DNA from 3 places in the Shewanella sp. 125m-1 genome. Region 2 is predicted to be linked to each of the others. Evidence: predicted binding sites of a transcription regulator. Region 2 holds the regulator's gene; each other region holds the start of a gene.

Region 1 (4,219 bases), on a different contig from region 2:
ACTGACCTTTGGTGCTAAGTGTTTACGTCTTGGGTAAACCGCTTGTAATGGCAAATGATGAGTCAACTGCCAGTCTTCAAGAATTGGCACCAGAGTCCCCTTTTCCAGCTCATCTTCAAGCAGATAGCTTGCTAGATAAACCACACCGAGTCCGCTTACCGCCGCCGACTTTAATGCTGGGGCATTATCGACTCTGAAATTACCTGTTACGCCAATCTCACAGTAATCATCACCTTGCTTAAATTGCCAGATACTGTGCTCATGCCATTCACCTTGATATACCAAGCAGTTATGGTCTACTAACTGCTCTGGGCGGCTAGGTACACCATGCTTCTCTACATATGATGGCGACGCGGCTAACAAGAACTGACATTTCATCAGTGGTCTTGCAACCATCCCAAGTGGCAATTGCTCTGACATCGTAAGTAGTAGGTCTAAACCTTCACTAACCACGTCGACTTTATGGTCAAGTAAGCTAACTTGAAGTTCGAGCTCTGGATGCTTAGCCATAAACTCTGGCAAAGCAGGGATGATGTGCATGGTACCGAATGACTGAGAAATACCCACTTTCAATACGCCTCGGGTAGCATCATTAAGATTATGAACGCTAGCAACAGCTTGGTCGGCATCTCTTAATAACTCTTCTCCTTGGGCATACAATAGATGGCCCGCCTCAGTTAAACTCAAGCTTCTTGTGGTACGTTGAATCAATTGAACACCAAGCTTATGCTCCAGATCGGCCACTTGGGTACTTACTTTAGACTTTGATATGCCTAACTTTCTCGCCGCAGAGCTAAAACTGCCCGCTCGAGCCACATGGGTAAAAATTGCGATTGGTTCTAAAAGTTCTAACATGTAAATCGCCTTAAGGTGTTTACGACAGTAATAGTACTTCCATCGCTAAGACATGCTGTTTTCTATTAAAAACAATATCTTAAGTGAATATATGTACGCTAGAGTAGAGTTTGTATTATGTAACCAATAGTTGGTTTTTGTTTTTATTTTTAGAAGTATACCAAAAAATCCCCATAACTCATCAAATATGTAGTTTGGGCTAGGTACAAAGGGGATCGGTAGTACAAAAGTCTAGTGAGGCTTTAAATGTAAAAACCCCTGCATAAAGGGGGGATGCAGGGGAGGTTGCAAATCAATCAAGGCAACAGCTTTACTTCATTGTTTTACCAAGCGTATATCTTAGTAACGAGTCCAGTGAAGTAATGTTTACTCAAGCATAGTGGTATTAGAGGATTCAACTAAAGGATAGCTAGCAAGTTCTGGGATCTCGTCACGCAACTGTTGCTCCAGTACCACTAAGGTTTTAAATCTTTCGCATAGCTTTTCGCCACGGGCTTCTAGATCAGCGGCTTGCTGCTCCATCTGCATCTCGATATCATCACCAATGGTTTCCATCTTTTGAGAAAAAGAGTCCATCTTCTGTTCAAAGCTATCACCGTCGCCCGACATCATTTGTGCGCCTAAAGTCATCATCATGCTGCCGAGTGAGTTCTGCACTAACTCTTCCATCTCTTGCTCAAACTCCTCTCCAAAGGCATCTTCTAGTGATGACTCTGTCGAGCCAAGGTAAAACGTATCGCCATGTTGGTACGCTACGCTTTCGATTCGTTGCTCAAGACCTGACATCATTTCGTCAATCTTAGCACCTGCGCTATCACCTAACAGTGGGGTTAACGCAAGACTCACTGCAGAAGAAGCCATTCCAACCGCATCATTAACCAGTTCAATCACCTCAGGTACTTGCGAAGAAACCTCTTGTGAATACTGACTCACTAATGCTTGCTGCTGTTTATTAAGTGACACTTGCTTGCCATTAACAAATAGCTCATCCATTTCGATGCGATACTTTTCATCACCAACCTCACTGACAATCAGTTTCTTAGGCTCTACCGTGACGTCATAATTAAGCGCGACTTCGCACTCTTTATTCATTGACTGGTCGCTATGAGCGGCAACGGTTTGTAGACTCGTTGCTGATAGCAACACGGCTGAGATCCCAACAGAGGTAAGTAGTTTTTTCATCGCATCAATCCTTTATCGCTATAGTCTGTATGATATTATTTTCAATCTTGATGTAAATAAAGCATAGACCATGCCAAACAAGCTAACACCATGTTTTTAAAGGTTATCACTTGAGTTGTATAGAGGTGATACACGCTGCTAAATAATATATTTGGCCAATTAAGCTAACAATTGGCCAAATATCAAAAACAGCTGATGTTGATACTGATGTAGGAACTAATTGTAGAAACTGACTATAGTGACTGGCTGTAGACAATTGACTGAGTAAAACTAAAAAATCGAACGGCCTAAAGTCTGACTCAAGGCTTCTAACACTGCCGTGCCCGCTAAAGAGTTGCCATTGGCATCAAGCTCCGGAGACCAAACACATACAGACATGTCACCAGGGATCACCGCGATAATGCCACCGCCGACACCGCTCTTACCCGGCATACCGACGCGATAAGCGAACTCACCCGCACCGTCATAAAGGCCGGATGTGGCTAATAACGCATTTAACTGCCGATTCTGTACAGGACTAATTAACTGTTTACCAGCAAGGCTTTTACCTGAGTTAGCTAAGTAAAACATAGCACGGGAAAGATCTGCGCAGCTCATGCGAAGTGAGCAATAGTGAAAGTAGCTGTGCAACACAGTATCAACGTCGTTATTAAAATTACCGAATGATTTCATCAAGTAAGCTATCGCGGCGTTTCTTGCGCTGTGTTGATATTCAGATGCGGCAACGATTTTATCGTATCCCACTCTATTGTTTTCACTTAAACCACGAACAATCTCAAGCATACGGTGCTTAGGCGCACCTAAACGACTTTGCAAAAGATCGGCAATAACCAGCGCACCAGCATTGATAAATGGATTTCGCGGTAAGCCTTTTTCCAATTCAACTTGAACTAAAGAGTTAAAAGAATGGCCTGAGGGTTCTTTACCGACTCTCGACCAAATCTCATCTTCTTCATACAGCATTAGCGCCAAGGTAAGACTAAATACCTTAGAAATACTCTGAATTGAAAAGGGCTCGAGATAATCTCCAGCCCCTATAGTGACACCGTCAGAGGTCGTCACTGCAATACCTAACTTATTAGCATCAACTTGGGCAAGGGCTGGAATATAGTCAGCCACTTTACCCTGTCCTAGAAGAGGTCGTACTTTTTCTAGGATCTCTTCAAGTAATGCCAATTCAGGCATTAGCCCCACCAAATATCGTAAAGCTCGCCAATTTCGAGATCAGATACAGGTTGAGCGTCAAAGAATGCTTTAACTGCAGCTCGGTGCTCTTCTGTACACTTGCCGATACCTTGAGTGGCAATAATACCTTCCCACTCTTTGTGTCCACCGCCGTGATAACCTAGGTCGTTAGGTTCAATCACTTCATCGATAAACTGATCAACGATTGCATCAATTTGCTCTTCTGTTACTGACTCATTAAAAATCCAGTTAACGTCAAATCCAAACTCTTGGAACTCATCAACGCGTAATTTCTTACGTAAGCGACGGCTACGGTTTGCTGCCATGGTTGTTCTCCTAGATAGCTTATTTACAGTATATAAATTCGGTTTAGCGCTTAAACACGCTCAAACATAAGATCCCAAACCCCATGACCTAAACGGTGGCCACGCGCTTCGAATTTAGTCAATGGACGATGTTCTGGACGTTCAACAACATCACCTGTCGCAGATTGGTTTTTATAACCAGGCGCGGCATTCATCACTTCTAGCATATGTTCGCTGTAGTTTTCCCAATCTGTTGCCAGATGGAATACACCGCCAACCTTAAGTTTCTTGCGGATCAATTCAGCAAATGGTGCTTGAACGATACGGCGCTTATGATGACGAGTTTTATGCCAAGGATCTGGGAAGAACAATTGCACACAAGCCAGACTGCCTTCAGCAATGCTATTTTCAAGTACTTCAATTGCATCATGGTGATAAACACGTAAGTTAGTCACGCCCGCTTCAGCAGCTTCTGCCAAGCATGCACCGACGCCGGGTTTATGCACTTCGATACCGATAAAGTTAAGCTCAGGAGCCGCCTTAGCCATTTCTACCAATGACGCGCCCATGCCAAAGCCGATCTCTAGAACGGTATCTGCTTCACGACCAAATACTTCGACTAAATCAATCGATTCTGGAGTGTAATCTAGGCCCATGATTGGCCATTGCTGCTCCATTGCTTGAGCTTGGCC
Region 2 (4,219 bases):
CAAAAATCGTACATCAAACATAAAGTCAGCTTCGGTTGGCATACCATGTTTAAAACCAAACGATTCGAAGTTGATCATCAACTCTTTATCAAGATTGCCAAGTAGGATCTCACGCACCTGATCATTAAGATCGTAAATGTTGAGATTTGAGGTATCGATATAATGATCGACAATGTTGGCTAGCGGCTCTAACAAGCGACCTTCTAGCGCAATGGCCTCTTTAAGCGAAATGTTATCGTGCGATAAAGGGTGCAGACGACGGGTCTCGTTATAACGTTTAAGTAGCACTTCATCGCTTGAGTTAAGGAAAAAGCTTAATAACTCGACCCCATCAGGCAGAAAAGTGAGGTGCTTAACCAGCTCATCTTTCTTTTCTGGCAGGTTACGAATATCGACACTGATGGCGACAAGCTTAGTGTTACCCGATAGCTCTTTGAGTAAGGTCCCCATCATTGGCAAGGGCAGGTTATCGACACAATAATAGCCGAGATCTTCTAGCATTCTTAATAGAACGGACTTACCTGAACCGGAGCGACCTGAGACTAAAACAAGCTTCATCGTATGATTACCTGATAGACATTAAACAAAATGTATGATTTTTGTGGTTATATTGTGTAAGTGTATAGATTAACTTTTTTAAGGCTGAAAGCAAGAAGTTGAGCGGGTGAATAAGAATAAATAATATTGCTGTAATAATTACTTAGGTCTTTAAATCATTTACCTTTTGTGTAAAAAAATAAATAACTTAAAGACCTGAGTAGTTAGCTATTGGGTAATGACTTGGTATAGTTCTGATTCATTGCTGGTCTTTCTCAACTGCTTAACCACCGCTTTATCGTTGAGTTTTTCAGCCATACAAGACAGTGTTGCTAAATGTTGCTCACACTGATCAGATGGCACCAATAAAGCAAATAGAATATCGACAGGCTGCTTATCGAATGAGTCAAATGGGATAGGAACTTCACATTTAACTAATACTGCAACTGGACGTTCTATATTCGACAGCCTTCCATGAGGAATCGCTATACCATTACCTATTCCCGTGCTACCCATTTTCTCTCGTGCCAAGAGACTTTCAAAGATCTCTTGTGAAGAAAGGGTTGGGTACTGGACAGCGGCAATGTCACTGATTAACTCCAGTACTTTTTTCTTACTGCCCGGAGTGGCGCAGGTAGTGCACTCCGGCTGCAGGATGGTACTTAGTTCCATCGTTAGTGTTTAGTCAGCTTCTCTTTGTGTTTAATAACCTGACGATCTAGTTTATCGATCAGGGAGTCTATTGCAGCATACATATCTGCATGTTCCGAAATAGCAAATACTTCCCCTTTTTTAAGGTGAATTTTAGCTTCGGCAATCTGCTGCATTTTTTGTACATTCAAAATAACGTGCACATTATTGATCTGATCGAAATGTCGTTCAAGCTTTGTAAATTTCTCTTCTACATAACCGCGTAGTGAATCGGTGATTTCGATGTGATGTCCTGTCAGGTTGATTTGCATTATCGATCCTCCATGTGCCTAATTTTGAGTTATAAACTCTTACGTTGGTTTGAGGGCGGGATCAGCATCGCTTCTCGATATTTTGCAATCGTACGTCTAGCAACTTTAATCCCTTGTTCAGCCAGAAGCTGGGCCATTTTGCTATCGCTTAACGGTTTCCTCTGGTTTTCAGCTGCGACTAATTTCTTAATAAATGCCCTAATTGCTGTCGATGAGCATTCTCCGCCATCGTCGGTACCCACATGGCTTGAGAAGAAATATTTTAGTTCAAAAATGCCCCTTGGGGTGTGCATGTACTTCTGTGTGGTAACACGTGAAATGGTAGATTCATGCATTTCAACAGCTTCGGCAATGTCATTGAGTACCATAGGTTTCATGGCTTCTTCACCGAACTCAAAAAAGCCTTGCTGGAATTTGACGATACAGTTTGTCACTTTCAATAAGGTGTCGTTGCGGCTTTCCAGGCTCTTTATAAACCACTTAGCTTCTTGCAGGTGGCCACGGATAAATTGACCGTCGGCCTGATTCGTTGTGCTACGCGCCATTGATGCGTAATGCTGATTAACATTAATCTTAGGCATATAGTCAGGATTTAGCTCTACCACCCAGCGACCTTTTTTCTTGCTGACAGACACGTCGGGAATGACGTATTCATCTTTACTGCGTGCAATGGCAAGCCCAGGTCTTGGGTTAAGAGTTTGGATCAGTGTGATCGCCTCACGTAAATCATCCTCTTTGAGTTTGGTTTTACGCATTAACTGCCTAAAATCACGCCCCGCAATAAGGTCTAAATAGTCTTTAATCAGTAATCTTGCATTTTCAATGTGCGGTGTATCTGCGGCATATTGTGCTAGCTGGATAAGTAGGCATTCACTTAAGTTGCGGGCGGCAACACCGATAGGATCAAAATGTTGAATTCGTTTTAAAACGGCTTCGACTTCATCGAGTTCAGTTTCAGGATCGCCCATCGCTTCGAGAATTTCGTCACAGCTCTGGGTTAAATAACCTCGTTCATCGATCGCATCAATAATCGCGGTGGCGATAGCAAGATCGTTATCTGAAAATGGGGTGAGGTTCTTTTGCCACTCAAGATGCTCATATAAGCCTTCGCTAGTCTCGCCTTGGAATGGCATGTCATCTTCACGACTTACGCCTGAGCTAGCATTAGAGGAAACGGTGTAGACTTCATCCCAAGTGGTATCCATAGGCAGGTCATCGGGCATGGAATCTTGGGTGAGGGCTTCGGAGGTGTCAACGCTTGCGCTATCTTGGGTGAGTTCACTATTAGAGTCATTTACAGAGTGATCTTCATCGTTGATCATATCGCCATCTGACTGCTCTTCATCTAGCTCCAGTAACGGATTAGAATCTAATGCTTGTTGGATCTCTTGTTGCAGCTCTAAAGAAGACAGTTGTAACAGGCGAATGGCCTGTTGTAACTGGGGAGTCATAGTGAGCTGTTGACCCATTTTGAGCTGGAGTGACGCTTTCATTTTACCGCTATTCCCTACACTGTAGTTAAACGTTAAAGCTCGTTGAACTGGCGAAGGTTGCTCAAAAACTCAACACGTTGATTTTTTTTGGAAATAATTCCATATTGAGTTTTTCAGCTTCCATACTGTGAATTAACTATAGCCTGAATTGTTCACCTAAGTACACCGCTCGAACCTGTTGGTTGTCCAAGATTTCGGCAGGTGTACCTTCAGCAATCAGATTTCCGTGGCTTACTATGTAAGCACGCTCACAAACGTCCAAAGTTTCGCGAACATTATGATCGGTGATCAGTACGCCCAGACCGCGACTCTTAAGTTGTTCAATAATTTTTTTAATATCGATAACTGAAATGGGGTCAACACCCGCGAACGGCTCATCTAACAAGATAAACTTTGGATTAGCTGCGAGTGCCCGAGCAATTTCTACCCGGCGGCGTTCGCCTCCAGACAATGCCATACCTTGGCTGTCACGAATGTGAGTGATATGAAACTCTTCGAGTAGATGCTCAAGTTGTTCTTCACGTTGCTCGTTATTGATGTCATGACGAGTCTGTAAGACGGCCATGATGTTGTCACGTACTGACAGCTTTCTAAAAATACTGGCTTCCTGAGGTAGGTAACCGATACCTTTACGGGCGCGTAAATGCATAGGATCGAGCGTAAGATCGTCATCATCAATAAAGATCTTACCCTTATCACTCTGTACTAGGCCAACCACCATGTAGAATGTCGTTGTTTTACCTGCACCGTTTGGGCCAAGCAAACCAACAATCTGACCTGTCTTTACGGTTAAGCTAACATCTTGTACGACGGCACGATTTTTATAGCTCTTAGCAAGATTGACCGCTTTTAAGGTGATTTGGTTCATTGCTGTTCCTGCTTTTTCGCTGGCGATTCTGGTTTCTCTTCCTGATAGGTTTCAGGCTGAATAATGGTGATAACTCTGTCATCGCCCTTGCCAGTACTTTCTGCAATAAGCTGTTGCAAACTGATGTTGTATTTAATGCGGTTACCTGTGACCTGGCTACCGTCTTGCGCTAGGGTGGCTTCGCCGACTAAGGTGAGTGTGCGCGTAGCAAGTTCGTAGCGGATCTCTTTTGCGCTAGCCGTTGCCGGGCGTCCATCATCCATTATTTGGGTGTAAGTGGCTGGGTTACCAGTCGCCACAAGCGTTTTACCGCTCTTATCTTCTTTTGAGAAAACCCGTAGCTTATCGGCATTCATCTT
Region 3 (4,219 bases), on a different contig from region 2:
GTTGATGCGCTCAACATCAGCAGACTTAAGGGCGATGTAAGAGTCGATAAAGTCGTTAGTGAATACGTCGCCACGAGTTAGGAACTCACGGTCAGCGTCTAGACACTCAAGTGCGTTTTCTAGTGAAGTGGCAACTGTTGGGATTTCTGCTGCTTCTTCAGCTGGAAGATCGTATAGATCTTTATCCATTGCTTCACCTGGGTGGATCTTGTTCTGGATACCGTCAAGGCCAGCCATTAGCATTGCAGAGAACGCTAAGTATGGGTTAGCCACTGGGTCACCAAAACGGATTTCGATACGACGACCTTTTGCACTTGGTACCACTGGGATACGGATAGAAGCAGAGCGGTTAGCTGCTGAGTAAGCAAGCATAACAGGCGCTTCGAAGTGTGGTACAAGACGCTTGTATGAGTTTGTCGATGGGTTAGCAAATGCGTTAATTGCACGCGCATGCTTAATCACACCACCGATGTAGAATAGAGCTGTTTCGCTCAATCCACCGTACTTGTCACCTGCGAACAAGTTAACGCCATCTTTCGCAAGAGACTGATGCACGTGCATACCGCTACCGTTGTCGCCAACGATTGGCTTAGGCATAAATGTCGCTGTCTTGTTGTAAGCGTGGGCCACGTTGTGAACAACATACTTAAGTACCTGAACTTCATCGGCCTTAAGTGTTAGTGAGTTGAAACGTGTCGCGATCTCGTTTTGGCCCGCTGTAGCAACTTCATGGTGATGCGCTTCAACAACTTGACCCATCTCTTCTAGCACTAAACACATAGCACTACGGATGTCTTGTGAAGAGTCTACTGGTGCTACTGGGAAGTAACCACCTTTCACGCCTGGACGGTGACCCTTGTTGCCACCATCGTAGCTAGTACCTGAGTTCCAAGCTGCTTCTTCAGCATCAACCTTGTAGAAACAACCAGACATGTCAGCGCCGAACTTAACATCGTCAAATAGGAAGAATTCTGGCTCAGGACCTACCAATACGGTGTCAGCAATACCTGTTGAACGTAGGTAGTCTTCTGCTTTTTTAGCAATAGAGCGTGGGTCACGGTTGTAACCGGTCATTGTGCCAGGGTTTAGGATGTCACAACGAATGTTAGCAGTAGTTTCTGCCGTGAAAGGGTCAAGTACAAAACTTGCAGGATCTGGCATCAATACCATGTCTGATTCATTAATGCCTTTCCAACCTTGGATTGAAGAACCGTCAAACATTTTACCGTCTTCAAAAAAGTCAGCATCGACTTGGTGAGTTGGAATGGTTACGTGCTGCTCTTTACCTATCGTATCGGTAAAACGTAAATCAACAAACTTAACTTCTAATTCTTTTAGTTGTTGTAAAACTGATTCTGCTGACATTCTAAAGTCTCCGAGTAGGGTAAAGGGGCGTCCCTTTGTTTTATCTTTAATATTTAGCGCTTAATGCGATTCTGGCATTCTTAAAGCGAGACTTATGCCAAATTTGTAACTCACTGATAATTAAGGGTGATAATATTTTTGTTCTCGATGCTGATATCCTTGTTGCACCGTAATGGTGCGCGGGATGGATCGAGATGGTGCACGCGCTATAACAGTGCAGCCGCTATTTTCCCTGTAATCAACTGTTGGCGTCTCGCTAAAAATCGTTACACAGAATAACTAAGCCATGAGTAATTTTATAGGGGGGAGGTCAAGCAAATAACATTAGATTTTCAATAAGTGTTATTAGGATTAAGGACAGTCATGTTTTTTGTTTTTTTGTGAAGAGAATATCCGTTGTTTTCTAGCGGAATTTGAGGCTTAAAATAGCTTTAAAAGGTGAAAATGATGAATTTAAGGAGGAGTGTTTGTCTAGGATGACCTAATAGTGTCACACAACTAAAGTATAAAAAAGTGTGTAAAAAGCAGACGTTAAGGCAAAAAAAATCAATGCGAAAGAGTTATTTTTAACGATTGGTTAAAAATAATCCTGTGAGATAACGCTGAGCTAGAGTAGAATGTCACGCTTTTTATTGCAACTACTATACTAGATTGGTTTTAGTCGTTGGCAGTAACCCCCCCTATATATTATACCGATGGTAAGAGGTTTAGCCGTGTTAGAGAATTTACGTAACATCGCCATTATTGCACACGTTGACCATGGTAAGACTACCTTGGTTGATAAGTTGCTGGCGCAGTCAGGAACCCTTGAGTCTCGAGGAGAAGCCACTGAGCGGGTGATGGATTCAAATGATCTTGAAAAGGAACGTGGTATCACGATTCTGGCCAAGAACACTGCCATCAAGTGGAACGATTACCGTATCAACATCGTTGATACCCCAGGTCACGCCGATTTCGGTGGTGAGGTAGAGCGTGTTCTATCTATGGTTGACTCAGTATTACTACTAGTTGACGCTGTTGATGGTCCAATGCCACAGACTCGCTTCGTGACTAAGAAAGCTTTTGCTCAAGGTCTTAAGCCAATCGTTGTTATTAACAAGATTGACCGTCCTGGCGCACGTCCTGATTGGGTTATTGACCAAGTATTTGACTTGTTCGACAACCTAGGCGCTACCGATGAGCAGCTAGATTTCCCAATCGTTTATGCTTCTGCACTAAACGGTTTTGCAACATTAGATCCAGACGAAACTAGCGCAGATATGACGCCACTTTTCGAAACGATCGTTGAAAAAGTTTCTTCACCAGATGCTGATGCTGAAGGTGATTTCCAGATGCAAATCTCTCAAATCGACTACAACTCATACGTGGGTGTTATCGGTATTGGTCGTATCAAGCGTGGTAGTGTTAAGACTAACCAACAAGTTACTGTACTTGGCGCTGACGGCAAAAAACGTAACGGTAAAATCGGCCAGGTATTAGGTTACATGGGTCTAGAGCGTCACGAAGTTACAGATGCTAACGCTGGTGACATCGTTGCGATTACTGGTCTTGGCCAGTTACAGATTTCTGACACAATTTGTGCCCCTACTAACGTAGAAGCATTACCTCCATTGTCTGTTGATGAACCAACACTAACAATGACATTCCAGGTAAACACTTCTCCGTTTGCGGGTAAAGAAGGTAAGTACGTAACTTCACGTAACATCCTTGAGCGTCTACAACAAGAGCTAGTACACAACGTAGCATTGCGCGTTGAAGAAACTGACAGCCCAGATCGTTTCCGCGTATCAGGCCGTGGTGAGCTTCACCTTTCAATCTTGATTGAAAACATGCGTCGTGAAGGTTACGAGCTAGCTGTTTCTCGTCCAGAAGTTATCGTTAAAGAGATCGATGGCGAGATGTGTGAGCCGTTCGAAACACTAACTGTTGACGTTGAAGAAGCGCATCAAGGTGCAGTGATCGAGAAGCTTGGTATCCGTAAGGGTGACATGAAGGACATGCAGTTAGACGGTAAGGGTCGTGTACGTATCGACTTCGTTATCCCTAGCCGTGGTTTAATTGGTTTCCAAACTGAGTTCATGACAGCGACTTCTGGTACTGGTCTTATTTACCATTCATTCGACCACTATGGTCCTTTGAAAGGCGGTGATATTGGTCAACGTGCACGTGGTGTATTGATCTCTAACGCTACTGGTAAAGCACTAACATTCGCACTATTCGGTCTACAAGAGCGTGGTCGTCTGTTTATTACTCACGCATCAGAAGTATACGAAGGTCAAGTAGTTGGTCTTCATGCACGCGCTAACGACCTAACAGTTAACTGTTTGAAAGGTAAGCAGCTAACTAACATGCGTGCATCTGGTACTGACGAAGCACAGGTACTAACTCCGCATATCGAAATGACACTAGAGCAAGCGCTTGAGTTCATCGATGATGACGAATTAGTAGAAGTAACTCCGCTGAACATCCGTGTTCGTAAGCGTTACTTGACTGAAAACGAGCGTAAGCGTCATAACCGTAAGTAATGACCGCGTTTAGCTTCAACCTGTAACCAGGTTAAGCATTGAAAGCCCCCAACATGCAAATGTTGGGGGCTTTTTTGTTATCTGCAGTAGCGTGTGTTTAGTGGCATTGCTCACCCTATACCCAGATCTTTGTTTTAAATCCCATTAATTCATGCTTTTAGCCTAGGGTCACAACTCGCTTTAGAGTGTGAATCGCCGCTCTCTCATCAATTGTGTGTAAGCGCTAGCGCTCACTAATTTAGTGATAAATGAACCTGCTTAGCAAAAACCAGAACACGCTAATACTCATTTAGAGGTATGGCGGTTGGGGCACATTTTTTTCAGTAGAT

The links. The regulator sigma-54, encoded in region 2, starts transcription at its own class of promoters, with help from an activator protein. The targets are predictions, from matches to a motif close to GTTGGCACGNNNNTNGNNT.
Region 1: ACVBIK_RS00735 (YggN family protein) is a predicted target of sigma-54. The motif match lies at 2,097-2,115, and genes of this name have one in related genera.
Region 3: glnA (glutamate--ammonia ligase) is a predicted target of sigma-54. The motif match lies at 1,449-1,467, and genes of this name have one in related genera.

The regions. Positions count from the first base shown of each region.
Region 1 covers NZ_JBRILT010000001.1:161,170-165,388, reverse strand. The annotation lists gene ACVBIK_RS00740 (LysR family transcriptional regulator) at 1-855, opposite strand, end outside; gene ACVBIK_RS00735 (YggN family protein) at 1,222-2,037, opposite strand; gene glsB (glutaminase B) at 2,308-3,222, opposite strand; gene ACVBIK_RS00725 (YggL family protein) at 3,222-3,548, opposite strand; gene trmB (tRNA (guanosine(46)-N7)-methyltransferase TrmB) at 3,599-4,219, opposite strand, start outside.
Region 2 covers NZ_JBRILT010000010.1:12,907-17,125, reverse strand. The annotation lists gene rapZ (RNase adapter RapZ) at 1-558, opposite strand, end outside; gene ptsN (PTS IIA-like nitrogen regulatory protein PtsN) at 766-1,209, opposite strand; gene hpf (ribosome hibernation promoting factor) at 1,212-1,499, opposite strand; gene ACVBIK_RS06820 (RNA polymerase factor sigma-54) at 1,529-2,992, opposite strand; gene lptB (LPS export ABC transporter ATP-binding protein) at 3,129-3,860, opposite strand; gene lptA (lipopolysaccharide transport periplasmic protein LptA) at 3,857-4,219, opposite strand, start outside.
Region 3 covers NZ_JBRILT010000042.1:31,573-35,791, forward strand. The annotation lists gene glnA (glutamate--ammonia ligase) at 1-1,365, opposite strand, end outside; gene typA (translational GTPase TypA) at 2,079-3,890, shown strand.